Linked DNA regions of Skermanella rosea. The protein of the gene in region 2 binds, or shares a complex with, the protein of the main gene of each other region. Links are inferred from orthologs where the notes say so. Each region holds a gene or a part of one and is shown on either strand. Other genes may lie near its edges. The genes, in order: xseA and JL101_RS16380.

Region 1 (15,216 bases), 1.8 Mb from region 2 along the record:
GGCGGATCTGGTCGCGCTCGATACTCTCGAACAACGCCCGGAAATTGCCCTCGCCGAACCCCTCGTCGCCCTTGCGCTGGATCACCTCGAAGAAGATCGGCCCGATCACCGTGTTGGTGAAGATCTGGAGCAGCAGGCCGCCGCCGGGCGCGCCGTCTATCAGCAGGTGGTCCCGCTTCAGGCGTTCCACGTCCTCGCCGTGTCCCGGCAGCCGTTCCGCCAGCATCTCGTAATAGGTGTCGGGGGGCGGCGCCAGGAACTCGACGCCCCGGCTGCGGGCCAGTTCGACAGTCTCGTAGATGTCGTCCGTCGCCAGCGCGATGTGCTGGATGCCCTCGCCCTTGTAGGCCCGGAGATATTCCTCGATCTGCGACTTGTCGTCGGACGATTCGTTGATCGGGATCCGGATCTTGCCGCAGGGGCTGGTCATCGCCTTGGACTTCAGCCCGGTCAGCTTGCCCTCGATGTCGAAATACCGGATCTCGCGGAAATTGAACAGCTTCGTATAGAAATCGGACCACTCGGTCATCCGGCCGCGATGCACGTTGTGGGTCAGGTGGTCGATCGAGGTGAGGCCGAGTCCCTTCGGCGCGCTCTCGGCGCCCTCGATGAACTCGAAATCGACGTCGTAGATGCTGCGGTCGCCGTAACGGTCCACCAGGTAGATCAGGCTGCCGCCGATGCCCTGGATCGCCGGGATGTTCAGTTCCATCGGCCCGGCGGTGCCGGCCACGCCCTTGGCTCCCAGTTCCGCCGCCCTCTTGAAGGCATAGGCCGCATCGGCGACGCGGAACGCGATCGCACAGACGCTGGGGCCGTGGACCCGGGCGAAGGCCTGGGCGAAGCTGTCGGGCTCCGCGTTGACGATGAAATTGACTCCCCCCTGACGGTACAGGGTCACGTCCTTCGAACGATGGCGCGCCACGGCGGTGAAGCCCATCCGCTCGAACAGGGCGCCCAATTCCTTGGTATCCGGAGCGGTGTACTCGACGAACTCGAACCCGTCGGTGCCCATCGGGTTCTGGTCGGTGATCCGGCCGTCTGACTTCGGCATGGTTTCCTCCCCTAATGGCTTTTCAGGCAGAGCAAGAAAGACCTGTATAGCCATATGGGGCGCGGGATCGTCGCCCGCCGCCGAAAATTCATCGAGCCGGAGCGCGCAGGGTCCGGCACGCATCGCCGCTGCGGCAATGAGTCCCAACATAATTTATAGAGTTATGTAGTTTTCCTGAATTGTTACAAGCCAAAGGCATCAACATTACAGAAATAATAAGATTGGACTGCCCGGGAACCCTCATTCCACCGAAGCATTGTCAGCGGCCTCTATTCAGATGTATATCGGCGCCGACTTCGCAAGCCCTAGAGGAGCCGGCGCATGCAGCCAGACATTGGTGTGCGGCACTATCGAAGCATCTGGATCTCGGACGTTCACCTGGGAACCCGCGGGTGCCAGGCCGACCTTCTTCTGGATTTCCTCCGCTGTCACGAGTCCGAGTACCTGTATCTCGTCGGCGACATCGTCGACGGCTGGCGGCTGAAGCGCAGCTGGTACTGGCCGCAGGCCCACAACGACGTGGTCCAGAAGCTTCTGCGCCGCGCGCGCAAGGGCGCCAAGGTCTTCTACATCCCGGGCAACCATGACGAGGCGTTCCGGGAATATATCGGGCTGAACTTCGGCGGTGTCGCCGTGGTCGAGGACGCGGTCCACACCACGGCCGATGGCCGGCGGCTCCTGGTGATCCATGGCGACCAGTTCGACGCCGTCGTCAAATACGCCAAATGGCTCGCCCACCTGGGGGACGGCGCCTACACGGCCCTGCTCGGGATCAACACCTGGTTCAACTATGTGCGTCGAAAGCTGGGCTTCACATACTGGTCCCTCTCGGCTTATCTGAAGCACCGCGTCAAGAATGCGGTAGAGTATATCGGCGACTACGAAAAGGCGCTGGCGGAGGAGGCTCGCCGCCGCAACGTCGACGGCGTCATCTGCGGGCATATCCACAGCGCCGAAATGCGTCCCATGGAGGGGGTGCTCTATTGCAACGACGGAGATTGGGTCGAATCCTGCACGGCTCTCGTCGAGCACGAGAGCGGCGAGCTGGAAATCATAAACTGGGCGGCTTCACGTCGCTTGCTGCCAGTCAGGGTCTCAGCCAGGGCGGCAGCGTGAAGATACTGATCGTTTCGGATGCCTGGTACCCGCAGGTCAACGGCGTCGTCCGGACCCTGACGACCGTTCGGGAAGAACTGGAGAAACTCGGCCACACGGTCGAGATCATCGGCCCGGACCGCTTCCGTACCGTTCCGCTGCCCAGCTACCCGGAGATCCGGCTGGCGCTCGGTGCCGGGCGGAAGCTCGCCCGCATGATCGAGTCCAGCAACCCCGGGGCCATCCACATCGCGACCGAGGGGCCGCTGGGGTTCGCCGCCAGAAGCTATTGCCTGAAGCACGATATCCCCTTCACGACCGCCTACCACACACGTTTCCCGGAATATGTCCGGGACCGCGCCCCGGTGCCGCTGGCCCTCAGCTACGCGGTCGTCCGGCGTTTCCACGCCCCGGCCGCCGCGGTCATGGTCGCGACGCAGTCGATCGAGGACGCGCTCAAGGCCCGCGGCTTCCGGAACATCCGCCGCTGGTCCCGCGGGGTCGATACCGAGCTGTTCCGGCCGCGGTCCAAAGCCTTCCTGGACGATCCGCGGCCGATCACCCTGTATGTCGGCCGCGTCGCGGTTGAAAAGAACCTCGAGGCCTTCCTCAGGCTGGATCTTCCCGGGACCAAGTACGTGGTCGGCGACGGCCCGCAGCTGGAGGAGTACCGCCGGCGCTATCCGGGCGTGAAGTTCGCGGGAGCCCGCCACGGGGAGGAGCTGGCGCGGTATTACGCGGCGGCCGACGTCTTCGTCTTTCCTTCCCGGACGGACACCTTCGGTCTCGTCCTGCTCGAAGCGCTGGCGTCGGGCGTGCCGGTCGCCGCCTTTCCGGTGCCGGGGCCGCTGGACGTGATGGACGGCGCGGCGGTCGGCTGCCTGGACGAGGATCTGGGCAGGGCCGTCAATTCCGCCCTCGCCATTTCGCCGGAACGCTGCCGCGAACATGCCCTGACCTGGTCCTGGCGCGCCTCGGCCGAACAATTCATCAACAACCTCAAGCCTTTGAGCTGCTCGGACCGATTGGTACAGTCCTAAGTCGAAAAGCCTTAGCCCTCCCCGGCGATCGTGGTAAGGTGCCGCGCTTTTTCACGCCGGACTGGTCACCGTTCTCAGATGTTGCAGACGATCTATCGCGGGCTGACGGAAATCGGCGGGCCCGCGATACGGCTGTATCTCGCCCGCCGCCGTGCAGCCGGAAAGGAAGATCCGGCCCGGGCCCCGGAACGGCTCGGCCGCGCCTCCGCGGATCGCCCGCCCGGACGGCTCGCCTGGTTCCACGCGGCGAGCGTCGGGGAGTCCCTGTCGGTCCTGATCCTGATCAACCGCCTGCTGGAACGGTATCCGGACCTCACCGTGCTCGTCACGACCGGCACCGTCACCTCGGCCGAACTGATGGCGCGGCGCCTGCCCGCCCGCGCGATCCACCAGTATGTGCCGGTGGACAGGATGCCCTATGTCCGGCGCTTCCTGGACCACTGGCGGCCCGACCTCGCGCTCTGGATCGAGTCCGAGATCTGGCCCAACCTATTGTGCGAGATCGGCCGCCGCCGGATCCCCGCGGCCCTGGTCAATGCCCGAATGTCCGCCGGATCGTTCCGCAACTGGAGCCGGGTGCCTGGCTTCATCCGGCCGCTGCTGCGGACTTTCGGCCTGTGCCTGGCCCAGACGGAGACCGAGGCGGACCGGCTGCGCCGGTTGGGTGCCCGCGACGTGCGCTGCGTCGGCAACCTGAAGTTCTCCGCGGAGCCCCTGCCGGCCGACCCCGCGGCCCTGGCCGGGCTGCGCGACGCCTTCGGCGACCGGCCCTCATGGCTGATGGCGAGCAGCCATCCCGGCGAAGAGGCCATGGCGGCCGATGTCCACGCCGCCCTGCGCGACCGCCTGCCCGGCCTGCTGACGGTGATCGTCCCGCGTCATCCCCAACGGGGCGGCGAAGTCTCCCGCCTGCTGGAAGAACGCGGCCTCGCCCGGGCGCTTCGCTCGGCCGGCGACCTGCCCAGCCCGGGGCACGAGGTCTATGTCGCCGACACCGTGGGCGAACTGGGGCTGTTCTTCCGGCTGGCGCCCGTCGTCTGCGTCGGCGGTTCGCTGGTGCCGATCGGCGGCCACAACCCGGTCGAGCCGGCCCAGCTCGGCTGCGCCGTGATCCACGGTCCCCACATGACGAACTTCTCCGAGGTAGCGGCCCAGCTGCGGGCCGACGATGCCGCCGTGACCGTGCAAGACGCCGACGGGCTCGCCCGGGAGGTCGGTCGGCTGCTGACCGACGACGCCGAACGGTCTCGGCTGGCGACGGCCGCCGCGGCCGTGGCCGACCGGAACCGGCGGGTGGTCGATGCCGTGCTCGACGCCCTGGTCCCCACCCTCGCCGCCGGCGTCGCTCCATGCCCCTGAAGACACCGGCCTTCTGGTATGCGCCGCCCGGCATGGCGTCGCGCCTGCTGTCGCCGGCCGGGCGGCTGTTCGCCGCGGTCGGCCGGGCCCGCCGGGCGTCGGCGCATCCGGAGCATGCCGGGGTTCCTGTCATCTGCATCGGGAACCTGGTCGCCGGCGGCGCCGGCAAGACGCCTGTGGCGCTGGCCGTCTCCGCCCTCCTGGGGACCCGTGAAGTCCGCTTCCTGACCCGCGGCTACGGCGGGCGGGAGAAAGGCCCCGTCCTGGTCGACCTTGCCAGCCACGACGCCGCCGCCGTCGGCGACGAGGCGCTTCTCCTGGCCCAGTCCCGCCCGACCTGGGTGGCACGCGACCGCCTGGCCGGAGCCAGGAGTGCCGCCGCGGCCGGGGCCGAGGTCATCGTGATGGACGACGGCTTCCAGAACGCCCGCCTGGAAAAAGACCTGTCGATCCTGGTGGTCGATGGCGGGGCCGGGTTCGGCAACGGCAATACCATTCCGGCCGGTCCCCTGAGGGAGCCTGTCGACAGCGGGCTGGCGAGGGCCGACGCGGTGGTCGTGCTGGGCCGCGACACCGCCGGCGTGGCGCGGCGCGTCGGCGGCCGCCTTCCCCTTCTCCAGGCCCGCCTGGAGCCCGACCCCGCCGCCGCGCGGGCCCTGCGCGGCCAGCGCGTCGTCGCGTTCGCCGGCATCGGCAGGCCGGCCAAGTTCTTCCAGACGCTCGACGACATGGGAGCCCGGCTCGTCGGCAGGATCGCATTCGCCGACCACCATCCCTATCTGCCGGACGAGGTCATGCGCCTGGTCGAACATGCCGCCGGCCTCGGCGCCTCCCTGGTCACCACCGCGAAGGACGCCGTGCGGCTTCCCCCGGATGCCCGCGCGATGGTCCGGGTGGTGCCGGTTTCCGTCGTCTGGGACGACCCGTCGGCGGCCGGCCGGCTGCTGTCCCGCTACGTCTCCTCCCCGATCCCGTCCGCGAATCCCGATGGCCACTAGAACCAATTTCGCCCGCCTGCGCCGGCGCTACCTGGGATACCCGCTCGAAGCGGCCCTCCTGTATTTCATCTATGGCATCTTCGCGGTCCTGCCGCTCGACGCCGCCTCGGGGCTGGGCGGCTGGATCGGCCGTACGGTCGGCCCACGCCTGGGTACGTCGCGCAAGGCCCTGCGCAACATCGACCGCGCCTTGCCTGACGCCACGCCGGAGCGGCGGAAGGAGATCCTGCGCGGCATGTGGGACAATCTGGGCCGGGTGATGGCCGAGTATCCCCATCTCGACGAGGTCTGGCGCCGTACCGAGATGATCGGTGCGGACAGCGTCCTGCGAATGGCGAAGGCCAGGACTCCCACGCTGTTCTTTTCCGCCCACCTCGCCAATTGGGAACTCAACACCATGGGGGCGACCCGCAACGGCCTGCCAATCACGGCCGTCTACCGCCGCCCCAACAACCCGGCGGTAGGCCGCCTCATCGACCATGTCCGCGCAGTCACCGGCAGCCGCTTCGTCGCCAAGGGCCGCACCGGTGCTCGCGAGATCATGGCGACCCTGCGGGACGGCGGCAGCGTCTGCATGATGATCGACCAGAAGATGAACGACGGCATTCCGGTCCCGTTCTTCGGGCGAGACGCCATGACCGCGCCGGCGATCGCCCAGCTCGCCCTGCGGTTCGACTGTCCGATCGTCCCGGTCCTGACCGAGCGGCTGGGCGGCGCCAGGTTCCGGCTGACCGTCTTCCCGCCGATGGACGTGCCTAAGTCCGGCAACCGCGACGCCGACATCCGCGCCATGATGGCCAGGATCAATGCCGTGGTGGAGGAGTGGGTCCGCGCCCGGCCCGAGCAGTGGCTTTGGCTCCACCGGCGCTGGCCGGACTGAGCCGGGCAAGGTTCAGAACAGCAACCCCTGCTTGGCTTTCGCTTCCGTCTTGCGCGGCTGCTTCGGCGTTTCCGCCCTGCGCGCCAGCCCGCCGCCGCCGACGACGGCATCGACCTTGCCGTCATGGAATTCCAGCGTCACCGGCATGCCGGCCTTCGCGTCGCCCGCGGAGGTGACCCGCTGCTCGGCGTCGTCGGTCACCAGGGCGAAGCCGCGCCCCAGGATGCCGCGATAGGAATAGCTCTCCAGCAGGGCCGCTCCCGCCTTCAGGCGGCTCATCCGCTCGGCGACCAGCCGCGCATAGCCGGCATCCATCCTCTCGCCCAGCTCGGCAAGCCTCCTGTCGCCGTCCCCGACGCGGATGCGGACCGGCAGCAGCGTCAGCCGCGAGGCGATCCGGCCGAACCGGCTTTCCTCCGCCGCGACGACATGGCGCAGGCCCGCGCCCAGCGCGCGCGCCTCCGATTGCAGCCGCCCGCGCGCCGCCGTCATCACCTCGCGCGGGTGGCGCAGCTTGGCGCCCAATTCGGCGACCCGCGTCCGCCGGCGCTCGATCGTGCCGGCGACCGCGATGCCGAGCCGTTCCCAGCGGTCGTCCAGCCGCTGGACGCAGCCTTCCAGCAGCGCCTGCGGATCGCCCAGGCCGCGCGCCAGCCCCTCGACCAGGTTGCGCCGCTCCAGGATCATCCGCCCGGTGCCGCCATGCAGCCGGCGCTGGAACTCGAGCACCAGGGCGATCAGCTCCGCCCGGACGGGCACCGCCATTTCCGCCGCGGCGGTCGGCGTCGGCGCACGGCGGTCCGACGCGAAGTCGATCAGCGTGGTGTCGGTCTCGTGCCCGACGGCGGAAATCAGCGGGATCGCGCTGTCGGCCGCGGCACGCACCACGATCTCCTCGTTGAAGGCCATCAGATCTTCGAGCGACCCACCGCCGCGCGCCACGATGATCAGGTCGGGCCGCGGCACCGGCCCGCCGGGCGCGATGCCGTTGAACCCCCTGATCGCGGCGGCGACCTGCCCCGCGGCCCCTTCCCCCTGCACGGCGACCGGCCACAGCAGCACGTGGCGCGGGAACCGATCGGCGAGCCGGTGCAGGATGTCCCGGATCACCGCTCCGGTCGGCGAGGTGACGACCCCGATCACCCCGGGCAGGAACGGCAGCGGCCGCTTGCGCGACGGGTCGAACAGCCCCTCCGCGGCCAGCCGGCGCTTGCGCTCCTCCAGCAGCTTGAGCAGCGCGCCCTCGCCGGCCAGTTCCATCGTCTCGATCACCAGCTGGTACTGCGACCGGCCGGGATATGTCGTCAGGCGGCCGGTGCAGATGACCTCCATCCCCTCCTCGGGACGGACGGCCAGCTTGGCGGCGGTCCCGCGCCAGCAGACCGACTCGATGACCGAGGTCTCGTCCTTCAGGCGCAGGTAAACGTGGCCGGAGCCGTGCCGCTTGGGCTGGGAAACCTCGCCCCGGACGCGCACATACCCGAAGGACTCCTCGACCGTGCGCTTCAGCGCCCGCGACAATTCTGTCACGGTGAACTCGGCAAGGTTCGAGCCGGGGCGGCTGGGGACCGGGTCGCGATCCATTAGGGGTTGGTCTTGTGTCATGGCGTCGGCATGATACAAGCCTTCGCCTTCGCAACAAGACTGTAAGGCCCACGCCCTGGAAACAGGGCTTCAAAAGGACGTCGTAGAGGACAAGAGGCTCATGAAGGTACTGGTGGTCGGCTCGGGTGGACGCGAGCACGCGCTCTGTTGGGCGATCGCGGCGTCCCCCCTCTGCGACAAGCTCTACTGCGCGCCCGGCAACGCAGGCATCGCGCGCGAGGCCGAATGCGTCGCGATCAAGGCCGACGACCTCGACGGCCTGGTGCGCTTCGCCACGGGGAACGCCGTCGATTTCGTCGTCGTCGGGCCGGAGCAGCCGCTGGTGCTGGGCCTGGTGGACCGGCTGGAGGCCGCGGGCATCAAGGCGTTCGGCCCGACCGCGGCGGCCGCGGCGCTCGAGGGCTCCAAGGGCTTCATGAAGGATCTCTGCGCCAAGTACGGCATCCCGACCGCCGCCTACGGCCGCTTCACCGACGCCGAATCGGCCCGCGCCTTCGTCCGCGGGCGCGGCGCGCCCATCGTCGTCAAGGCCGACGGGCTGGCGGCCGGCAAGGGCGTGACGATCGCCCGCACCGTCGAGGAGGCCATGGCCGCGATCGACGAGGCGATGGTCGAGTCGCGGTTCGGCGATGCCGGCGCCGAACTGGTGATCGAGGAGTTCCTGGCGGGCGAGGAGGCCAGCTTCTTCGCCCTGGTCGACGGTTCCACCGCCCTGCCCCTGGTCTCGGCCCAGGACCACAAGGCCGCGTTCGACGGCGACACCGGCCCCAATACCGGCGGCATGGGCGCCTATTCCCCGGCGCCGGTGATGACTCCGGCGCTTGAGGCGCGCGTCATGCGGGAGATCATCGAGCCGACGGTGCGCGGCATGGCGGCAGAGGGCAGGCCGTTCAAGGGCGTGCTCTATGCCGGCCTGATGATCGTGGACTCGCCCCAGGGACCGGCCCCGAAGCTGCTGGAATACAACACCCGTTTCGGCGACCCGGAAACCCAGGTGCTGATGAAGCGGATGATGTCGGACGTGCTGCCGGCCCTGATCGCGTCCCGCGACGGCGTCCTCAGGAATTTCCAGCTCCGCTGGTACGACGACACGGCCCTGTGCGTCGTCATGGCCGCCAAGGGCTATCCCGGCGACTATGTCCGCCGGACCGAGATCCACGGGCTGGACGAGGCCGGCGCCCTGCCCGACGTCACCGTCTTCCACGCCGGCACGGTCCTGTCCGAAGACGGCCACGTCCTGGCCGACGGCGGCCGGGTGCTGGGCGTCACGGCCATCGCCCCGACGGTGCGCGAAGCCCAGGGCCTGGCCTACGAGGCGGTGGATAGGATCAGTTGGCCGGAAGGCTTCTGCCGCCGCGACATCGGCTGGCGCGCCGTCGGGCGGGTGTGAGTCGCTTCCTGCTCCCCGGGGCATAGGGTCGCGGGCCGCGTCGCCCGCTTGCGCAAGGTTGCGGGCGCATGCAGAGAGGGGCTGTTCCATCCCACGGGATACCCGCCCCGATGCCTGCCTCAGACAGCCTGTACCACCGCCTCTTCGCGCACCCGCTGATGGTCGAGCAGCTGATCCGCGGCTTCGTGCCGGAGGACGTCGCCGCCGGGCTGGACTTCACCCGCATGGAACGGGTCAACGCCAAGTTCCACGCCCGCGACGGCCGCCGGCGGGAGGGCGACCTGATCTGGCGCGTGCCGACCCTGTCCGGCGAGGTCGTCCACATCTACCTGATGCTGGAGTTCCAGTCGCGCTCCGACTGGTGGATGGCGATCCGGGTCATGGTCTATGTCGGCCTGCTGTGGCAGCATCTCATCCGGGAGCTGAAGCTGCCGCCCGGCTCGCCCCTGCCGCCGGTGCTGCCGGTGGTGCTCTACAACGGCGAGGCCCCGTGGAACGCGCCGCTCGACGCCGCCGGCCTGATGGGCTTGGCCCCCAACGCGGCGCTCTGGCCTTGGCAGCCGGGCATCCGCTATCATCTCATCGACGAGGGCAGGCTCGGCGCCGAGGACCTCGCCCGGAAGGACGGGCTGGTGGCGCTGCTCTTCCGGATCGAGACCTGCACCCGGCCCGCCGAGCTGCCCGGACTGGTCGGCGAGGTGATCGGCTGGTTCCGGAGGCATGCCGACCACGACTCGCTGAAGCTGGCCTTCGGCGAGGTGGTGGCCCAGGCCGTGGCGGCGCTGGTTGGCGGGGACGGGCCGGTGGCGGTCCCGTCGGGACTAGGGGAGGTTCAGGACATGCTGTCGGAACGGATCAAGATCTGGGAGCGCGAACTGCGGGCCGAAGGCAGGGCCGAGGGCAGAGCGGACATGCTGTCTCGGCAGCTCAGGCGCCGGTTCGGCGACCTGCCGGCAGAGGTCGATGACCTGATCGCCTCGGCGACCATGGATCAACTCGACACCTACATGGACCGCCTGATGGACGCCAGGAAGCTCGCCGACGTCTTTCCGGATATCGATCCCGGCTGAGCTCCGGCGGAAAGCGGTCTCTCCGGCCGCCAAGCCTTGATCGCGCGGCGACCGGCGGGTAACTAGACGCCATCGCCCGTCAGGGCCCAACCATCCCATGCCGGTTCCCTTGGCGCTTTCGATCCCGATCACGCCGGCCCGTTCCGCGGGGGACCGGACGGCAAGGCTGACGGCCCTGGTGCTGGCGTGCGCCGTCCCTTTCGGCCTCGTCCTGCTCAATGTCGCCTTGGGTCAGGACGCCAACTGGGACCTGCGGAACTATCACTGGTACAATCCCTACAGCTTCCTCAACGGGCGCTTCTTCTTCGACGTCGTGCCGGCCCAGACGCCCAGCTTCTATAACCCGACGCTCGACATCCCCTTTTTCCTGCTCGGCAACGCGGTGCCCGCCCCGGTCGCCTACGGCGTGCTGGCCTTCGTCCAGAGCCTCAACTTCGTCCTGCTGTTCGCCCTCGCCCGTGCCGTTCTCCTGATCGACGATCCCGTGCGCAAGGTCTGGGCCGCCGGCGCCATCGCGCTGGTCGGCGTGCTGGGCGGCGGGAGCGTGGCGCAGCTCGGCACCACCTTCCATGACAACACCGTCGGCCTGGGCTTCCTGGGGGCCTTGGCGCTGATCGCGGGGACGCAGGACCGCCTGTTCGCCGGTCCCCGGCGGGCGGCCCTTGGACTCGCCTTCGTGTCCGGTCTGCTGGTCGGCTCCGCCATGGGGCTCAAGCAGCCCTCGGTCATCTACTGCATCGGCGTCTGTTTCGGCTTCCTGGCTGCTCCCGCCGCCCCGGGCCGCCGGCTGCTGCTGTCGGTCGCCTGTGGCCTGGGCATCGTCGCGGCGGTGGCGATGCTATCCGGGCACTGGATGTGGTTCCTGTGGGAGACCCACGGCAATCCCCTGCACCCCTACTACAATAACCTCTTCAAATCGCCGCTGGGCGCCATCAGCGACTACAAGGACCTGGCCTACCAGCCGAAATCCGCCTGGGAAAGGCTGACGCTCCCGTTCAGGATCAGCGCCGATCCGCAGGTCGCGGGCGAGATCGACTTCCGCGACCACCGGATCCTGACGCTCTACGTCCTGCTTCCGGTAGCGGCACTGGCAGGCGTCCTGGCCGCCCCGGCGTCCCGGCGCTCCGGCGCGTCCCATGCCATCTCCCGCCCCGGCGTCGCCCGCTGGCTGCTGACGGTGGCGGCGCTTTCCTACGCGGCCTGGGCCTGGATGTTCTGCATCTACCGTTACGCGGTCCCGCTCGAGATGCTGGCCCCCCTCTGCATCGTCCTGGCGCTCGGGGCGCTTCCGCTGGCCCGCAACGTGCATGTCGCCGTGACGGCCTCGGTGCTGGCCGTCCTCCAGGCGACGACGGTCTGGGGGACCTGGGGGCGGTCGGCCTGGACAAGCAACGTGGTGGAATTCGACATGCCCGCGATCCCCGACCCGGACCGGACCATGGTGCTGATCGGCGGATACCAGCCGGTCGGCCACCTGATCCCCTCGTTCCCGCCGCAGATCCCCTTCGTGAGGTTGCAGAGCAATTTCGTCCAGCCCGATTCGACCGACAACGGGTATTCTGAAGTGCTTCGGCGTAGAGTGATGGACCATCGCGGAGATTACTTTATGATCGCGACGGTCCCGGATACCGATATTGCGGCGGACGCCGCGGCGTTCTACGGATTGACGCTCGATTGGGAAAGTTGCCAGGTGATCCACAACAACCTGGGCGAACCGCACAGTTTCTGCGCGGTCCGGCGGCCGACGGTGGATCGACAGTGAATTACTTCGTCATCAGGTGACAATTGATAGACCAGTTCTCCGACGCCAGCCAAGATCTCAGCACGGCAGCCAAGCGCTCCCCCGTCGCCGTCGCCGTTCCGGACAGCGGCTCGCTCGAGGCGGCCTTACCCGGCCTGACGGGCCTGGAGATCGCCGTCTTGATCCCCTGTTACAACGAGGAGGCGTCGATCGCCTCCGTGGTCCGCGATTTCCGGGCAGCGCTGCCGGGCGCCGCCATCTATGTCTACGACAACAATTCCAAGGACCGCACGGTCGAGCTGGCGCGCGAAGCGGGCGCCATCGTCCGTACCGAACCCCTCCAGGGCAAGGGCAACGTGGTTCGGCGGATGTTCGCCGACATCGAGGCCGACGTGTATGTCCTGGTCGACGGTGACGACACCTACCATGCGCCCAGCGCTCCGGCCCTGGTCGCCAAGCTGGTCGACCAGCAGCTCGACATGGTCAACGGCGCGCGGGTGACCGACATCGCCGCCGCCTACCGTCCCGGGCACCGTTTCGGCAACATGATGCTGACCGGCATCGTCGCGAAGATCTTCGGCAACCGGGTCGCCGACATGCTGTCGGGCTACCGGGTGTTCTCGCGCCGTTTCGTCAAGAGCTTCCCGGCCCTCAGCGGCGGCTTCGAGATCGAGACGGAACTGACGGTCCACGCGCTTGAACTGCGCATGCCCATGTCCGACGTGACTACCCCCTACAAGGACCGTCCGCCGGGTTCCGCCAGCAAGCTGCGGACATATTACGACGGCTTCCGCATCCTGAAGCTGATCATGGTGCTGGTGAAGGAGGAGCGCCCGCTCCAGTTCTTCAGCGCGATCGCCGGCGTGCTGGCGTTCCTGTCGATCGTGCTCGCCTGGCCGGTGGTCGCCACCTACATGCAGACCGGCCTGGTGCCGCGCCTGCCGACGGCGGTCCTATCCACCGGGCTGATGCTGCTGGGGTTCCTCAGCCTGACCTGCGGCCTCATCCTGGAGACGGTGACCCGCGGCCGGCGCGAGATCAAGCGCATGCAGTATCTCAGGATCCCCGCCCCCGGCGTCCGCGACCCGGCGCGCGACTCGAAGGACAGGCGATGATCCGAAGGCTGTTCCGGGCGGAATTCATCCGCTTCGGCATCGTCGGGGTGGTCGGACTGCTGGTCGACATCGCGGTCCTGTACCTGTGCCTGGATATCAGCGGCCTCGGCCTCTATGCGTCGCGGGTGGTCTCGTACCTGGCGGCGGCGACGACCACGTGGGCGCTCAACCGCGCCTTCACCTTCACGGGCGCCCATGCCGGCAAGATCCACCACCAGTGGGCCCGCTTCGTCGCGGTCAACGCCCTGGGCGGTGCCGTGAACTACGCGGTCTACGCGGCGCTGGTCGCATCGGGCGATCCCTTCACCGCCCACCCCGCCCTTGCCGTGGCGGCCGGATCCCTGTCGGGGCTCTTTTTCAATTTCACCGCCTCCAAGAAGCTGGTATTCCGCCGCGCGTGACGCCCCTCCCCCCGGAGGTGCGCGGTCACGCCGGCATTTTCCGGCCGGCCTGACACGGATCTGTGAAGACCATGGACGACAGTACCCTGATAAGCGCCCTGGTGATGGGCGTGGTCGAAGGCTTGACCGAATTCATACCCGTCTCCTCCACCGGGCACCTGATCCTGATCGGCGACCTGCTGGGATTCCAGGGTCCGCCCGGACGCCTGTTCGAGGTGGTGATACAGCTCGGCGCGATCCTCGCGGTCTGCGTCGTCTATTTCCAGCGCCTCTGGCACATCGCGGTGACGCTGCCGACCAGCGCCGCGTCGCGCCGCTTCGTGGTCGCCATATTGCTGGCGTTCCTGCCGGCCGTCGTGATCGGCGTGTTCGCCCACGGCTTCATCAAGAGCGTGCTGTTCTCGCCCTACGTGGTTTCCGTGGCGCTGATCGTCGGCGGCATCGCGATCCTCGTGATCGAACGGAACCTGCCCGAGCCGCGCCATTTCGAAGTCGAGGCGTTCTCGCCGAAGCTGGCGCTCGGCATCGGCTTCGTCCAGACCCTGGCCATGATCCCGGGCGTCTCGCGGTCCGGCGCCACGATCCTGGGGTCGTTGCTGATGGGCGTCGAGCGCAGGACGGCGGCCGAGTTCTCGTTCTTCCTCGCGATCCCGACGATGGCGGGCGCGGTGGTCTACGACACCTACAAGAACTACAGTACCCTGACCTCCGACGGTTCGCTGGTGATCGCGATCGGATTCATCGCCGCGTTCCTGGCCGGGCTTCTCGTGGTCAGGAGCCTCGTCGCCTTCGTCAGCCGCTACGGCTTCACGCCCTTCGGCTGGTACCGCATCGCGGTGGGCGCCGCGATGCTGGTGATCTTGTCGATGCGCTGAGAATGCTTGAGTAAGACCGGGCCTCCAAGCAATACTTCCGGGTGGAGTATGGGGAATCCATCCCCTGGGGAGGTCCGGACATGATGGGGGTGCGGGGCGGCTTCCGCCGCCTGGTAGCGTGTATCGCCGTCATCCTGTCCCTCGCCTTCCCCGCCACCGCCCGCCAGGTCACGGCGGAGGAGCGCCGGGAAGCCGACCTGTTCATCCTCGGCAACACCCTCTTCATCCTGTATCACGAACTGGGCCATGCCCTGATCGACCTGCTCGGCCTTCCCGTCCTGGGCCACGAGGAGGACGCCGCCGACAACCTCGCCAGCATCATGATGATCCCGGACGAGCCGGACCCGGTGATGGACGAGCTGATCGTCGCCGCGGCCGACGGCTGGTACCTCGGCAATCTCTGGCAGCAGGAGGCCGGCAATGCCGAGCCGTCCTGGTGGGGCGAGCATTCGCTCGACATGCAGCGGTTCTATTCCGTCGTCTGCCTGATGTACGGCAGCGATCCCGCAGGCTTCGCCGAACTGGCCGACAGCGTCAACCTGCCCTCCGACCGGCGCACCTCGTGCGCCGGGGACTACCAGCAGGCCCGCGCC
Region 2 (15,163 bases):
AGTTGCAGGTCCAGCCAGAGCTGCGGCACCGCGAAGAATACAAGAGTTTCATGAACACCTTCACGGAGCGGGGATTCACGGAACCGCACCGGGAGATGATGGAAGCCTTGGTCGGCGACCTTCATGAACAGCTCGTCTCCGGGATCGCCAAGGGACGGGGCATGGACCCTGCCGGCCTGCGCCAGCTGCTGGATCGGGGACCGTTCCTGGACCGCGAAGCCGTGGAGGCGAAGCTGGTGGACCAGCTGGGATACTTCGACGAGATCAGGGGGGCCGCGCTGGACCGCGCCGGGGCCGGCGCCGAACTGGTAGAGGGCGGCGACTATCTGGACGTCGCCGGTCGACCCCATGAATCCGGCCCGACGATCGCGCTGATTTACGGCACCGGCTCCATCCAGAGGGGCGAGAGTGGCGTCGATCCGCTGATGGGCGGAGCGTCGATGGGATCGGAGGACGTCGCCGCCGCGTTCAAGGAGGCGGCCGAAGACCCCAAGGTGCGCGCCATCCTGTTTCGTATCGACAGCGGCGGCGGTTCCGCCGTCGCCTCGGAGACGATCCGCCGGGCGCTGGTCAAGGCGCGGGAAGCCGGCAAGCCAGTGATCGTGTCGATGGGCGAAGCCGCCGCTTCGGGCGGCTACTGGATCGCCATGAACGCCGACAGGATCGTCGCCCAGCCCGGCACCCTGACCGGGTCGATCGGCGTCGTCGCCGGCAAGGTGGTGACGACGGGACTTTGGGACAGGCTGGGTGTCGACTGGGAGCAGGTGACCCGGGGCCAAAACGCCACCATGTGGTCGCCCTTGTCACCCTACAGCGACAGCGAGTCCCGGCGGCTGGATGCGATCCTGGACGACATCTACGGCGCTTTCGTGCGGAACGTCGCGGAGGCACGCAAGCTTCCGGCCGCTGCCGTGCGGGACATCGCCAAGGGTCGAGTCTGGACCGGCTCCCAGGCCAAGGCGCTGGGCTTGGTCGACGATCTGGGGGACATGGACGCGGCGCTGGGCTTCGCCCGGGAAGCCGCCGGCCTGGCCCGCGATGCCGGCGTGACGCTTCGGCTCTTCCCCGAGCCGGAATCGCCCTGGCGGCAGGCGCTCGACCTGGTGTCCGGACGGTCCGAAACGGCCGCCACCACGGCTGTGCTGACGCGGCTTCAGCCCCTGCTCCGGGAACTGGCCCCGCTGGTCCGCGACCCCGCCGCCGAGACCCTGTCCATGCCGCCGACAGGGCTGCTGCGTTAACGTCGCCCGAGGGGGGAGAGCCGGCACAGGAATGTCGGCTCCGGAGGGCGGACCGTCGATTCCACCTTGGCGCAGCTGTCGTCCTCGATCGCGAAGCCGAAGGAGCGGAACGCCTCCTCGACGCCCTGTCCGCGCCGGTCGCGACGGAACATCCCGAACACGGGTCCCTCATGTCCCGAGACGACCGCCGCAGCCTGCCGGGTGAAGGGATCGTCGGCCCTGTAGGCATAATCGAAGCCGTCCAGCCGGATGAACCGGTTGGAAGGGTCGAAGGCTGGAATGAAGTGGGCATCGGCGCTGCGCCCCGCCATCAGGATCACGGCGTCCCGCAGGCTGCGGTACTGCACGGGAACGGATGCCCCGACGAACGGATCGTCGTTCCAGTCCTTGCGGGCGAAGTCCGCCTTGCTGGTGGTCACCACCAGCGCAAGGCAGCAGGCCACGGTGGCATACGCGCCGGCCCGGGCGCCGAGCAGCGCCACGAGCATGACGCAGAGCAGCAGCGGAACCAGCATTTCCAGCGGTACCGCGTAGCGGTAGATCGAGAACAGGACCAGCCACCCGGCATAGCCGACCAGCGCCGTCCACAGCAGCATCCGGGCATTGGAGCCGGTGAAGACACCGCCGTTCAGCCGCCAGCGGACCATGCGGGTTGTCAGGGCGGCGACGAGCAGGGCGACCGCCACGGCAAAGGCGGCCAGCAGGCGGAAGTCCCGCCAGGGCGCCTCGGAAATACGGTCGGCATCGAAGCTGAAGATGACGGGATAGACCAGATATTCCAGCACGTCCGCCGGGAGGTAGCGCAGGTCCCGGCCGTCCCCGGCACCGGCGAAGGGCGATCCGAACAGACGGTTGAAGAACGGGAAGAAGGGATTGCCGAACTCGGCCTGCATCCGCACCATCCAGAAGCCGGCCGACAGCAGCAGCCCCACGACCGCCGCCGTCCCGGCCGCGGCGCAGGCCAGGATACGGTCTCCCGCCCGGCCCATGGCCGCCAGGGGCGCCGCGACGATCGCCAGCACGAACGGCGCCAGGGTCAGCTTCAACCCCAACCCGATCCCGACCACCAGCCCGGCACAGGCCGGACGCAGCAACTTCGGCAAGCGCGCGGCGCGGCTGCCGGGCTTGGCCAGCAGGATCACGAGCGCGCCCAGGAAGAACAGGCTGGCGATCAGGTCATGATGCCAAGAACCGAGGGTGCCCATGGCGGCGGCCGTCCCGAAGCCCGTGACCGCCAGGAAGCCCGGAAGGAGGTTGGGCATCGCGGAAGATCCCCTGACCCTCGGTCCGAGAACCAGGCGGGCGCAGTGGAACAGCAGGATCACGTTGATGCCATGGACGGCACCGAGGATGAATCCCACGGCGCGCGCCGGCAGGGTTTCCACGCCGACATAGAAGGCGATGTCCAGGACGGGGTTGAGGAAGGTATGGAATACCGCAGGCAGGATGTCGTAGCCCAGCCGGTCGTTCAGAAAGGCATAGCCGTTGTAATAATGATAGTGGAGCAGGTCCCAGGCCATGCTCTTGCCCATGTACAGGGACAGGAGCCCGGAGGCCAGCGGCGCCAGCCAGACAAGAACCGGGATCGAGGCATTGGCGTACCGGAAAACTTCCAGGCCATCTTTCTTGCCGGGGCTTGTTCCGTTTGTGGTTGTTTGTGCCGTCATGGAATGTCCCGGTCTGCTGGCGCTGGGTCTGTGGCGCGTCATTTACCGGCAAGGAGTCGTTGGCCGGCCGTGTTCATTCTGTGACGCGCGCCTCTCGGGAGGGGTGGCCCGTCAGCCCTCCCGGACACCCCCGATCAGGAACTCCCGGTTCCCTTCCGGTCCCTGGATCGGGCTTTCGGTGATGCCCAGGACGCGCCACCCGGGTAGCCCGGACAGCCAGGTGGAGACGGTGTCGCATACTTCCCGGTGCAGTTCGGGGTCTCGAACCACACCGCCCTTGCCGACCCGGCCCTTGCCCACCTCGAACTGGGGCTTGATCAGCGCCACCAGCCAGCCGCCCGGCCGTGTCAGGCTCAGCGGCGCCGGCAGTATGGTCATCAGGCTGATGAAGCTGGCGTCACAGACCACCAGATCGACCGCCTCGGGGATCTCCGCCGCGGAGAGGTTGCGTGCATTCGTCCGCTCCAGCACCGCCACGCGCGGATCCTGCCGCAGCTTCCAGGCAAGCTGTCCATGCCCGACATCGACCGCGTAGACCCTGGCGGCTCCGCGGGACAGCAGGACGTCGGTGAAGCCGCCGGTCGAGGCGCCGACATCCAGGCAGGTCAAGCCCTCGGCGTCGATGCCGAAATGGTCCAGCCCTTCGACCAGCTTCAGCCCGCCGCGCGACACCCAGGGATGGTCCTGCCCCTTCACCGAGAGCGGAGCATCGGCCGCCAGCATCTGGCCAGCCTTGTCGATGCGCAGCGTGTCGGAATAGACGAGGCCGGCCATGATCAGCGCCTGCGCCTTTGACCGGCTTTCGACGAGGCCGCGCTCGACCAGCAGATTGTCCACGCGCGATCGCGTCATGCCCGGGTCTTCCTTTCCAAACAAATCTGACATCGCCAAGCTCCCCGCATCGGTCGAGCAAGCCCGTGGATCGCCATCAGGGAAGTTTGTCGCGAGACAGCGGGTCCAAACGATATTCCATCAAACCCAGGCCCAGCACTCGACTGTCGAGGCTCGTTCCGAGCAAGCTCGGGCTTACGGGGTCCTCGGCGACAAACTCCACCTTGATCGCCTGGCCCTTGGGCCGTTGCAGAACGGCAGAAAACTCGGCCGGCGTCGGCAACACGTTCCAGGTCGCCACCAACTCGCCGTCGGCGAACACCTTCACGCGCTGGGACGGCGCCGGAGCATGAGGAAAGGCCTGTGCCACGACTGTCAACCGGAAGGCATCGTTACCAGGTGCAGGCGGCATGATCCAAAGCGTCGCATGCGCGCGCCCCCAAGTTCCCCAGCTCTCGTTGGGCCACCAATCCGAGCCGAGAGCCAGCGAACCCTGCTTTCCGGTTCCCACCTCCATGGGCTGGGCGAGCGGCATTGAAGGCATGGGAGCAGATGAGTTGATCTCCTGATCCCACCGAAGAGCGGCAATGTCCAGGCCGCAAAGTCCTTCGATGTCGTACTTGTCCGCATAATCCTTGACGCGCAGCGCATAGTCGAACCGCGTAGGATCATTGAAGTTCCAGTCTGGCGGGTTGAATGTAGAGACCCCGTTTATGGTTTCGAGATCAATCACTTCTCCAATGAGCATCGCATCGACGTTATGGCTGTACTGCTTCAGCAGATCCGGCTGGTCCGGCGATTTGCCTTCACGGGAAACCATGGCTGCGAAGGCCAGGCATTCCGCGGGGGGCGGAGGAAGGGCGGCGAGCCGGCGCTTTTCCTCCATACGATCGAGCAACGCGACACTCCCGGTGTTCAATTGCTCGATCACCAGCAGCATTCCAAGTCCCACCGGCAAGAGAACGTGGCCCCGCATCCTGAACATCCCGGCCAGCCCGATTATCGCTATGACGGCCACCGGCCCTGCCAGGAAGATGTAGGATCTGACAACGGCACGGGTCGCCTTGGCACCTGGAACCGTCTGATAGATCCAGATCCAGAGCGAACTGCCGCCGATATTGACCGTCAAGGCCCAGAACAGGACGACAGCGATGATTGGCGCCCGCAGGACCGGTACGTGCTTCCAGCACCATATCGCGCTGCTGACAAAGCATATCAGCAGCACCGGGGGAATCCCGACGACGTGCTCCCCCCTCAAGGGGAAAATGTCGGGATAGTCCGCATTCACCTTCTGGAAAATACCACCGTAGAGCAGATTGTCAGGTCCGACATTGAATAGCGTGAATGGCGCCCCGAGGTATGGCGACACCTGGGAGTAGTCGTGCATCCCCGTCTCTGCCGCACGAGGAAGATAGAGCTCAAGGAAGGGGATCAGGCTGATCGCCGTGACCCCGAGCAACAGCACCAGGACCAATGCATGACGCCGAGCCAGAAGCAGCCCTCGGTAGCCTATCGACCTGCCGACCTGTCCGGTAAAAGGCAAAGCTATGAGACAGAGAAGGGTGTAGAACGCCAGGAACCATGCCGTGTAAAAGGCGGTAAGCAACCACGCCGCGTATAGCACGACTGCTGCGGTTCCCCACCCCAGTGCCGCCGCCCGGCTGTCCATGGCCAGACCGGACACCATCCGCGCAGCAAGCCACACGAACAACGGCACCAACGATACGGTCAATATCTGTGCATGGCCGGATTGCAGGAACGTGCCCGAACTGACGGTAAAAAGAACAGCCGTCAGCAGCGCCCAGCCAAACTCCAAACGCAGGACCTGGCGCGACAGAACGAACGTCGCGGAGAACCCAATTATGCGAAAGACAAAATTCACCAGCTCAGCGGAGAGGAAGGGGTCCGCCCCGGCAGCTCTGAACAAGGCATGCCAAAGCCCGAACAGGAAATAGCCATCATTGTAGGCAAGTGTACTATCGTAAGGAAAGAAGTAGTTCGTCGTGTCCCAGTCCGATAGGCCTCTGTAAACGTTATTCCAATGTTCAAGAATGCTGATTTGGATTATTCCATCAAGCCGGTCACCAGTCGTTACGGCAAATCCCGTCGCGATCTGATCCTGAAAAACAAGCATCAAGGATAAGACGAGCGCAATCGCCCACAGGACTCTACGTACAGCGACATTCTCAGTATTCATACTAAATCTTTTCCGGGCAATAATACCGGGACCCTAACCGGTGTGATTAATACCATTAGATACGGTGATGAGAAGGCGATCGCGGGTCTCGATTCCTGCCGAATTCATCCCGTGTGATACGGAATGTTTCTTACGCAATGCAACATCCCAAAAGTAGAGCGAACTTGAATGCCACATGACTTTCCGGCCTGCGCAGTTCTACTGCATCCGACCGGACAGGTGACGTGGTGAAAGGGGCCGGCGCGACTTTGCCGGCGCCGCGCCGCAGGAAACGGGTTGATCAAATCCAGGATCTCCTGAAGTCATGGCGGTCCCGCGCATCACCCGCGAAACTCGGGAGTTGCCGACTTCAGCCTTCTTCAGCCGCGTGGGGCGCGTTCAAGGCGAAGCCCGCTCGCGCGCTGATCGGGCGATCGGCACCTGCGGCCATCGTCGCCCGACGCGGCAAGGCACGCCGCCTCCCTGTACTTCCCGTACCGGCCCAGCGCCATGCCTCAGGCTACGCCCGTGCGGCGCCTTGTCCGGCCAGTCCCTGAGCGGCCCCGTCGACGCCCATCGCCTTCAGGGCGGTCGCTACGATGTGCCGTGCCGCCAAGCCGGCCTCCTCGTACTGCTTCACGGGCGTGTCATGGTCCAGGAAATGGTCGGGCAACACCATGCACCGGATCTTCATTCCATGGTCCAGCAGCCCGGCACCGGCCAGGAAGTGCAGGACGAAGCTGCCGAAGCCGCCGACGGAACCCTCCTCAATGGTGATCACGACCTCGTGCGAGGCGGCGACACGGCGGATCAGGTCTTCGTCCAGCGGCTTGGCAAACCGTGCATCCACGACGGTCGTGGACAGGCCGCGCGCCGCTAGGTCCTGGGCGGCGGACATGCACTCCTGCAGGCGGGCGCCGAAGCTCAGAAGCGCCACCTTGCTGCCTTCCTGGACCACGCGGCCCTTGCCGATCTCCAGCACCCTGCCCCGCTCGGGCATGTCGCGGCCGACGCCTTCGCCGCGGGGGTAGCGGAACGCGCTGGGCCGGTCGTCGATCGCCGCGGCGGTCGCCACCATGTCCATCAGTTCGACCTCGTCCGAGGCGGCCATCAGGACCATGTTCGGCAGGCAGCCCAGATAGGCGATGTCGAACGCGCCGGCATGGGTGGCGCCGTCGGCCCCGACCAGCCCGGCCCGGTCGATCGCGAAGCGGACCGGCAGGGATTGCAGCGCCACGTCGTGGACGACTTGGTCGTAACCACGCTGAAGAAAGGTCGAATAGATCGCCGCGAAGGGCTTGTACCCCTCCGTCGCCAGCCCGGCGCAGAAGGTGACCGCATGCTGCTCGGCGATGCCGACGTCGAACAGGCGGTCGGGAAAGCGCTTGTCGAACAGGTCGAGGCCGGTGCCGGACGGCATCGCGGCGGTCACCGCGACGATCTTGTCGTCAGCCTCCGCCTCCTTGATCAGCGCCTGGGCGAAGACACGGGTATATGTCGGCGCGTTGGACTTCGCCTTGGCCTGGGCGCCGGTCACCACGTCGAACTTGGAGACGGCATGGAGCTTGTCGGCCGAAGCCTCCGCCGGTGCGAAGCCCTTGCCCTTCTGGGTCACCACATGGACCAGGACCGGCCCCGTGTCCTCGGTGTCGCGCAGGTTCTGCAGCACCGGAAGCAGGTGGTCGAGATTGTGGCCGTCGATCGGCCCCACATAGTAGAAGCCCATCTCCTCGAACAGGGTGCCGCCGGTCACCATGCCGCGGGCATATTCCTCCGCCCGGCGGGCGGCCTGCTTGAGCGGCCGGGGGAAGTGCTCGGCGATATCCTTGGCGAGATGGCGGAGGCTCAGGTACGGTTTCGACGAGATCAGCCGCGACAGATAGGCGCTCATGGCGCCGACCGGCGGGGCGATCGACATATCGTTGTCGTTGAGGATGACGATCAGGCGGGACTTGTCGTCGCTGCCGGCATTGTTCATCGCCTCGTAGGCCATGCCGGCACTCATGGCGCCGTCGCCGATCACGCAGACCACATGGTTGCGCTTGCCGGACAGCCGGTTCGCGACGGCCATGCCGTACCCGGCCGAGATCGAGGTCGAGCTGTGCGCCGTGCCGAACGGGTCGTACTCGCTTTCCGACCGCTTGGTGAAACCGGACAGCCCTCCCCCCTGGCGCAGCGTGCGGATACGGTCGCGCCGCCCGGTCAGGATCTTGTGCGGATAGGCCTGGTGGCCGACATCCCAGATCAGCCGGTCGTCCGGCGTGTCGAAGACATGGTGGAGCGCCACCGTCAGCTCGACTACGCCCAGGCCGGCGCCGAGATGGCCGCCGGTCACCGAAACCGCGTCGATCGTCTCCGTCCGAAGCTCGTCCGCCAGTTGCCGGAGCTGATCGGGCTTGAGCTTCCGGATCTGGGCCGGAACGGTACAGCGATCGAGCAACGGGGTATTGCTGGGTGCGGTCAATACAACCTCCTCTGGTCAGGCGCGCCGCTCAATGACGCCGCTCAACGACATAGGTTGCGACGGATTTCAGGATATCCGCCCTGCCGTCGAAAATCTCGAGATGACGGGCGGCTTGGTCGGCCAGCAGGCGCGCCTGGTCGCGCGCCCGCTCGACTCCCAGGATCGAGACAAAGGTCGCCTTCCCGGCGGCCGCGTCCTGGCGCGCCGGCTTGCCCGTAACGGACGGGTCGCCGTCGATGTCGAGCAGGTCGTCGGCGATCTGGAAGGCAAGGCCCAGATCGTGGGCGTAATTGTGCAGGGCATGCATCTGGGGCGGCGACGCGCGCCCCAGGATGGCGCCGGCGCAGCACGAGAAGGCGATCATCTCGCCGGTCTTCAGCCGCTGCAGCCGGGTCGTGGCTCCCATGTCGAACTGCGTCGTCTCCGCGATCAGATCGAGCATCTGGCCGCCGACCATGCCATGCATGCCGGCCGCCTTGGCCAGCGCCGCGACCAGCGAGCACCGGACCTTGGGATCCTCGTGGGTCTCGGGATCGGCCAGCACCTCGAAGGCGAGGGTCAGCAAGGCGTCGCCGGCCAGGATGGCGGTAGCGTCGTCGAAGCGCTTGTGGACGGTGGGGCGGCCGCGCCGCAGGTCCGAATCGTCCATCGCCGGGAGGTCGTCGTGGACCAGCGAATAGCAGTGGACGAACTCCACGGCCGCCGCCACGCGCACCGCGCAGTCGCGGGCGACGCCGAACAGGCCGGCGCTGGTCATGACCAGGAAGGGACGCAGCCGCTTGCCGCCGCCCAGGCAGGCGTAGCGCATCGCCTCGAACAGCTTGGCCTCGGTGGTGTCGGACATCGGCAGGAGATGGTCGATTTCCTGTTCGACCAGTTCGGCCGCTTCGCCCATGGCGGAAGAGAGTTCGTTAGCCACTATTCGATCCGCGCGGGTTCGGCGCCGATCGAGCCGTCGGCGGCAACGGTGATCCGGTCGACCTTCGCCTGGGCTTCGCGAAGCTTGGCCTCGCAGTGGCGGCGCAGCGCCGTGCCGCGCTCGTAGGACGAGATCGCGTCGTCGAGCTTGGCGCGGCCCTCCTCGAGCTGGCGCACGATCCGCTCCAGCTCGCCGAGAGCGTCTTCGAAACTCAGCGCTGCGACATCGGGGGGTATTGCGGAGTCAGCCATCATCCTACCGTCACCAGGGTACCTTGGCGACTTTAGGGCGGTCGCCGGCCTGTCCGCAAGTCCGGGTTGGCTGTCGGACTGCGAAGGCGGACCGATCCCCCTGACGTGGAGGCCCGGCGGATCACGCCGCCATCAGTTCCTGTACGTGCGCAGCGCAACTTGAGGCAAGGGCGCGAATGTCGTACCCCCCTTCCAGGGTGGATACGATGCGTGCACCGCAGTATTCGCGCGCGAACTCGCCGAGCTTGCGGGTCACCCAGACATAGTCGTCGTCGACCAGGTGCAGGCTTGCGAGCGGGTCGCGGGTGTGCGCGTCGAAGCCGGCCGAGATCATGATCAGCTCCGGCTGGAAATGCTCCAGAGCCGGGAAGATCCGGGTCATCATGGCGTGGCGGAACTCCGGGCTGCCCGCCATTTCCGGCAGCGGCACGTTCACGATGTTGTCGGCCACGCCGCGCTCCTCCAGGAGCCCGGTGTTCGGGTACAGGTGGGCCTGGTGGGTCGAGGCGTAGAACAGGCCGGGATCGTTCTGGAAGATGTCCTGGGTGCCGTTGCCGTGATGGACGTCGAAGTCGATCACGGCGACCCTGCTGATGCCGTGGACCTTGCGGGCATGCTCTGCGCCGACCGCGACATTGTTGAACAGGCAGAAGCCCATCGCCCGGGCCGTCTCGGCATGGTGGCCGGGCGGCCGGGTCGCGCAGAACGCGTTGCGCGCCTCACCGCTCATGACGGCGTCGACGGCGGCGCACACGGCGCCGGCGGCCCGGAGCGCCGCCTCCCCGGAGCTGGGGCACAGCACGGTGTCGTTGTCCAGCTCGACATGGCCCTCGGTCGGGATCGCGGCCAGCACCCGTTCGATGTAGGAGATCGGATGGACCCGGGCGAGCTGCTCGATCTCGGCGCGCGGCGCGACGCGGCGGTCGAGGAAGTGGAAAGCCTCGCCCTCCAGCGCCGCCAGGACGGCCTTCAGGCGCTCGGGGCATTCCGGATGCCCGATGCCGGTGTCATGGTCGATGCAGGAGGGATGGCTGAAAAGGGAGGTATACATCGGTCTTCTTCTTTTTCTGAGCGTTTCCCCGCGTGACGGGCATGGTCCCAGATCACTCCCCGGTTTGCATCGGGAATCTTCCGAATCCAGCCTCACGGCATACCGCGCATCCTCCCTTGCCGGAGCGTCAGCCCCCGACAGCGAAGGCGCGGCTCTCCCGAGTATCCGCGAACGGCGGCCTTCCCGCCGCAACTATTCCCGGGAGGGGGGAGCGCCATCTTGCCGCGCCCGGTCAACCCGCCTTCCGTATCCTGAAGGTATAGACGGCGCCGTCATGGTCGACCGACAGGAGCTTGTGGCCGGTCGCATCGCAGAAAGCGGGGAAATCCTTCGTGGCGGCGGGATCGGTCGCCTCGATCACCAGGACGTCGTCGGGAGCCAGGTGCTTCATCGCCTTGCGGGCACGCAACACGGGCAGCGGGCACGTCAGGTCCTTGGCGTCGAGGGTGTGATTTGCCATGGCGGTATTCCTTGAATGCTGATGGCGAAAGCTGATACGAGCGGACCGGCTTACGCCCAGCACGCGCCTGCCGGCAAGCCCGGCCGCGCCGCATCCGGTCGCGTGACGGGCGGAGCGGCGAATTGGCTTTACGGAGCCGGCCGGATCGCCGATATGTAACCCAGGCTTTAGAATTATCAGTCTATCTCAGCCCTTTTCCATGCCGGTTCCGGGGCGGCCGGCGGCAGCGAGAGAACCGCGTCAGTATGACCATAGAGGATCTTCAGGAAAGCGCCCGCGAAGCGAGCAAGCTGCTGAAGGCGATGAGCAACGAACGCCGACTGCTGATCCTCTGCCACCTCGCCCTGGGGGAAAAGTCGGTCGGGGAGTTGGAGACGCTGGTCGACCTGAGCCAGTCCGCTCTCTCCCAACATCTGGCGCGGCTGCGCCGGGACAATCTGGTGCGCACCCGCCGGTCGGCGCAGACGATCTACTATTCCCTCCAGGGCGGCGAAGCGGCGGCCGTCATGAAGGTGCTCCACGACCTCTATTGTGCGCCGCAGCCGGACCGGATGGACGCACCGGCGACCGAGGATAGCGCCGCCGTCGTTTGAATCACCCACCCGCGCCCCGACCTGCCCCGGACGTCATCCAGCGCACCCCGACGACAGCCAGGGCCAGCCAGCCAGCCATGAAGGCCATCCCGCCGACCGGTGCCACGGCACCCAGCGGGCTGGGTCCTTGCACCGCCAGGAGGTAGAGCGCCCCGCAGAACAGCAAGGTGCCGAGCAGGAAGCACCAGCCCGCCACTCCGAGCAGCCAGCCTGCCCGGCCCGCCGCCCCGAAGCGGGCCAGCGTCGCGACCCCGCCCAGCGCCAGGGCATGCCACATCTGGTACTGCCCGGCGATCCGGAACAGTTCGACCGAACGGGCATCGGACAGCCCGTGCGACGCATAGGCTCCGGTCGCCACCGCGATGCCGCCGCTCAGCGCCGCCAGCACGAGCCAAAATCCGGTGATGCGTTGCGACATGAATCAGATCTCCCGCTTTGCGCTGCCGTCCGCTCCCCGTCCGCCCGGCCCGTCCGCGACCCGGGCGGACGGGTATGGCCCGACGTTTGCTATGACCATAAGGGTGAGCAGCGGCGACAGCTATATCCTTTGGTTTACGCAAGCTGCTTCGCATTTTGCAATTCGAAGTCGCCGAGCCGAAGACCATGCCCCATCTTTCGCGCATTACGCCAGTCCTCAAGCAAAACATCGGCGGCCGGTCCGGGAAGATCGAGGGCGGGCACCATCCCGCGGAGGCCGGGCCGCAAGGAACCGAGGGGATGCTGGGCGCTCTCATGGCGGCCACGTTCGACGGCATGGCGTTCCTCAAGGCGGTCCGCGACCCGAACGGCCGCATTTGCGATTTCCGCTGGCTCCTGATCAACGAGGAAGGCGCCCGGCTGATGGGCCGCCGCTCTGCGGACCTGATCGGCCGGCGGCTGACGGCGACATTGCCGGACCTGGTGCCGGGCGGCCTGCCCGACCGGTTGACCGCCGTCGCCGAATCAGGAGCGGGCGCACGTTTCGCGGGTCCCTCCTGCGGGACCGGGGCCGGCGTCGACCAGTTCGAGTATTCCGCCGTGTCGATCGACGGTGGCGTGGCCCTCAGCTTCCGGCCGGTTCGATCCTCCGGCGGGGTATCGGCAGCGGATGCCCGCCATGCCGAGCGCGCCAAGGCCACGTTCCTCTCGCTGATGAGCCACGAGATCCGGACGCCGCTGAACGGGGTGGTCTGCGCACTCGACCTGCTCGCGGAAGGCGTCGCGCCGGAAGACCGCGACGCCTTCATGGAGACCGCCCGCAACTCGGGCAGGGATCTGGCCCGGGTCATCGACGAGATCCTGGATTTCGCGAAGCTGGAGAGCGAGCCCGTCGAACTGCTGGACTGCCCGTTCCGCCTTTCCGACCTGGTGGCCACGGAGGTCGACGCGGTGATCCGGACGGCGGAGGCCAAGGGGCTGACCATCACCTGCCGGACCGACGCGGCACTGTCCCGGACCGTACGGGGCGACCGCCAGAAACTGGCCAGGATCCTGCGGAACCTGCTGTCGAACGCGATCAAGTTCACCGAGTCCGGGGGGCTGGCCGTGACGCTGGAGAGTGCCGCCGGGTCCGTCGACCCGATCGCCGGCGATACTGCGGGCGATCGGGGCGGCGACCTCGTGTCCTTCGTGCTTTCCGTGACCGACTCCGGCATCGGCATCGATCCCGGCTACCGGGCAAGCCTGTTCGAAGCCTTCTCCCAAGCCGACTGGTCGATGAACAGGCGCTACGGCGGTTGCGGCCTGGGACTCGCCGTCGCGAGCCGGCTCGCCTCGGCGATGGGGGGCCGGCTGACGGTGCTCAGCGAGCCGGGGACCGGCAGCAGCTTCCGCCTTCACCTGACGATGCGGGCCGCCGATGGCCCGGGAACGTCGCCGACCTCCATGTCGGGCACCGTTCGCCCCCTCCCGGCGGGGCGTCAGGCCGCCGCACCCGGTCCGGCATCCGGGGGCCACCGGCCGAGGGTCCTGCTGGCCGATGCCAGCGAGGCCAGCCGCATGGTGACCGGGCTGATGCTGATGCGCGCGGGTTTCCTGGTCCACACCGCGACCACCGGGAGGAGCGCGGTCGACGCGGCGAGCAGGACACCGTTCCAGGCCGTCCTGCTCGACATGGCGATGCCGGACATGGCAGGGCCGTCCATGGCCTCGTCCATCGGAGCACCCGGGGGAGTCAACGCGGGAACTCCGATCATCGGCATGACGGCGCATGCCGACGCAGCGGAAGCCGCCCGCTGGCGCGCCGCCGGCCTCGGCGGCCTGCTGGTGAAGCCGTTCCAGAAACGGGACCTGCTCGAAATGCTGGAGGTCTGCATCGGAGGCTCGGCCCTTGCGGCCGAATGAGGGCTGCGGCCCCCGGATCAGCCGAACAGGGCGTCGATTTCCGCCTGGCTGATCGCCTTACCCTGGAGCTGCGGTCCGTTCAGCAGCTTCGCCTCCTCCGCCACGGGGACCTCGACCGAGGTCGGCAGGTTCGCGAAGGCCTCGGCGCCCCAGGTCTGGATCATGTTCACGACCCGCTCCTCGATGAAGTCGAGCGTCCGCACGACCTTGCCGATCCGCTGGCCGGTAATGTCCTGAAAGTTGCATGCTTCGAAGATGCTCACGACGGCGTCCATGATGCCGTCGAGGTCGGCCCTGCCCTCGGGATCGTCGGTCTTGGCCTTGAGCTTGACCGCCGTCCGCTCGATCAGTTCGGCGGCGCTCAGCACGCCGTTGGTCGCATGCTCGGTGGCGCTGACGATGGCCGCCAGTTCCTCCCCGGCGACCACCAGCCTGTCCTGCTCCGCCTTGGGATGACGCAGGGCCGCGATCTCGATATGGGTCGCCTGGATGCGCTGCTGCAGGTCGGCGACGTCCGGACCGGGGGCGTGAGCCGGTCCGGGAGCGGGGGCCGGCTCCAGCACCGGCTGGAGTGCCGCCAGTTCGTCGAGCCGCCGCTCGATCCGGTCGATCGCCGCCATCAGCTCCGCGGGCGTGGCCGTCGGAACGGGAACGGGGCCCGCAGGCTCCGGCTTCGCGACGGTTTCCAGGTCGGTCGACGCCCCGTGCCGGAAAGGCAGACCTCGGCGTTGCAGTTCTGCGGTGAATGGCTTGGCCGACATGCCGTCGATCTCTGCGAAGCTGGTGCGGGACAACAGGGGCAGAGTATCGACGTATACACTTTATCGAAGGTTAACACGTCGCATGCGAATTGTCGCATTCCGGTTGAACCGCAGCGCTCCGGATCCTCTGGAACCGCCTCAGAACCGGCCGCGGTCGTGGGGAGCGCCATAGTCCAGCGCCGGCCCCTTCGGCACGATTCCGGTCGGATTGATGGTCTTGTGGCTGCCGTAGTAGTGCCGCTTGATGTGCTCGAAGCTGACCGTTTCCGCGACTCCGTCCACCTGATAGAGCTCGCGCAGGTAGTTGGACAGGTTCGGGTAGTCCTCGATCCGGCGCAGGTTGCACTTGAAATGGCCGACATAGACCGCGTCGAACCGGACCAGGGTGGTGAACAGCCGCCAGTCGGCCTCGGTCAGGCGGTCGCCC

What was found.
Region 1: the proteins of JL101_RS16380 (region 2) and xseA are in contact, whole or in part, in a cryo-EM structure (PDB 8TXR), measured with the Escherichia coli proteins. The link is inferred for Skermanella rosea from one-to-one orthologs.

Annotation. Positions count from the first base shown.
Region 1 is NZ_CP086111.1:1,715,461-1,730,676, reverse strand. Bases 5,725-8,573 are described here. They hold xseA (exodeoxyribonuclease VII large subunit), read right to left. Parts: upstream 8,011-8,573; coding sequence 6,439-8,010; downstream 5,725-6,438. Other genes in these bases: purD (phosphoribosylamine--glycine ligase), read left to right, coding at 8,132-8,573; JL101_RS07945 (LpxL/LpxP family acyltransferase), read left to right, coding at 5,725-6,426. In the rest of the region: hppD (4-hydroxyphenylpyruvate dioxygenase), read right to left, coding at 1-1,054; JL101_RS07965 (UDP-2,3-diacylglucosamine diphosphatase), read left to right, coding at 1,376-2,170; JL101_RS07960 (glycosyltransferase family 4 protein), read left to right, coding at 2,167-3,189; JL101_RS07955 (3-deoxy-D-manno-octulosonic acid transferase), read left to right, coding at 3,268-4,548; lpxK (tetraacyldisaccharide 4'-kinase), read left to right, coding at 4,545-5,546; more of JL101_RS07945, read left to right, coding at 5,536-5,724; more of purD, read left to right, coding at 8,574-9,421; JL101_RS07930 (Rpn family recombination-promoting nuclease/putative transposase), read left to right, coding at 9,532-10,491; JL101_RS07925 (hypothetical protein), read left to right, coding at 10,589-12,253; JL101_RS07920 (glycosyltransferase family 2 protein), read left to right, coding at 12,277-13,347; JL101_RS07915 (GtrA family protein), read left to right, coding at 13,344-13,748; JL101_RS07910 (undecaprenyl-diphosphate phosphatase), read left to right, coding at 13,820-14,623; JL101_RS07905 (DUF4344 domain-containing metallopeptidase), read left to right, coding at 14,704-15,216. UniProt on the Escherichia coli protein: Bidirectionally degrades single-stranded DNA into large acid-insoluble oligonucleotides, which are then degraded further into small acid-soluble oligonucleotides.
Region 2 is NZ_CP086111.1:3,520,240-3,535,402, forward strand. The notes cover bases 7,924-10,719. They hold JL101_RS16380 (exodeoxyribonuclease VII small subunit), read right to left. Parts: upstream 9,550-10,719; coding sequence 9,298-9,549; downstream 7,924-9,297. Other genes in these bases: dxs (1-deoxy-D-xylulose-5-phosphate synthase), read right to left, coding at 7,924-8,379; JL101_RS16375 (polyprenyl synthetase family protein), read right to left, coding at 8,408-9,274; JL101_RS16385 (histone deacetylase family protein), read right to left, coding at 9,671-10,600. In the rest of the region: signal peptide peptidase SppA, read left to right, coding at 1-1,241; JL101_RS16355 (hypothetical protein), read right to left, coding at 1,238-2,908; JL101_RS16360 (TlyA family RNA methyltransferase), read right to left, coding at 3,020-3,760; JL101_RS16365 (hypothetical protein), read right to left, coding at 3,837-5,936; more of dxs, read right to left, coding at 6,436-7,923; JL101_RS16390 (sulfurtransferase TusA family protein), read right to left, coding at 10,833-11,060; JL101_RS16395 (ArsR/SmtB family transcription factor), read left to right, coding at 11,306-11,653; JL101_RS16400 (DUF423 domain-containing protein), read right to left, coding at 11,655-12,071; JL101_RS16405 (hybrid sensor histidine kinase/response regulator), read left to right, coding at 12,371-13,975; JL101_RS16410 (protein phosphatase CheZ), read right to left, coding at 13,993-14,736; JL101_RS16415 (glutathione S-transferase family protein), read right to left, coding at 14,875-15,163. UniProt on the Escherichia coli protein: Bidirectionally degrades single-stranded DNA into large acid-insoluble oligonucleotides, which are then degraded further into small acid-soluble oligonucleotides.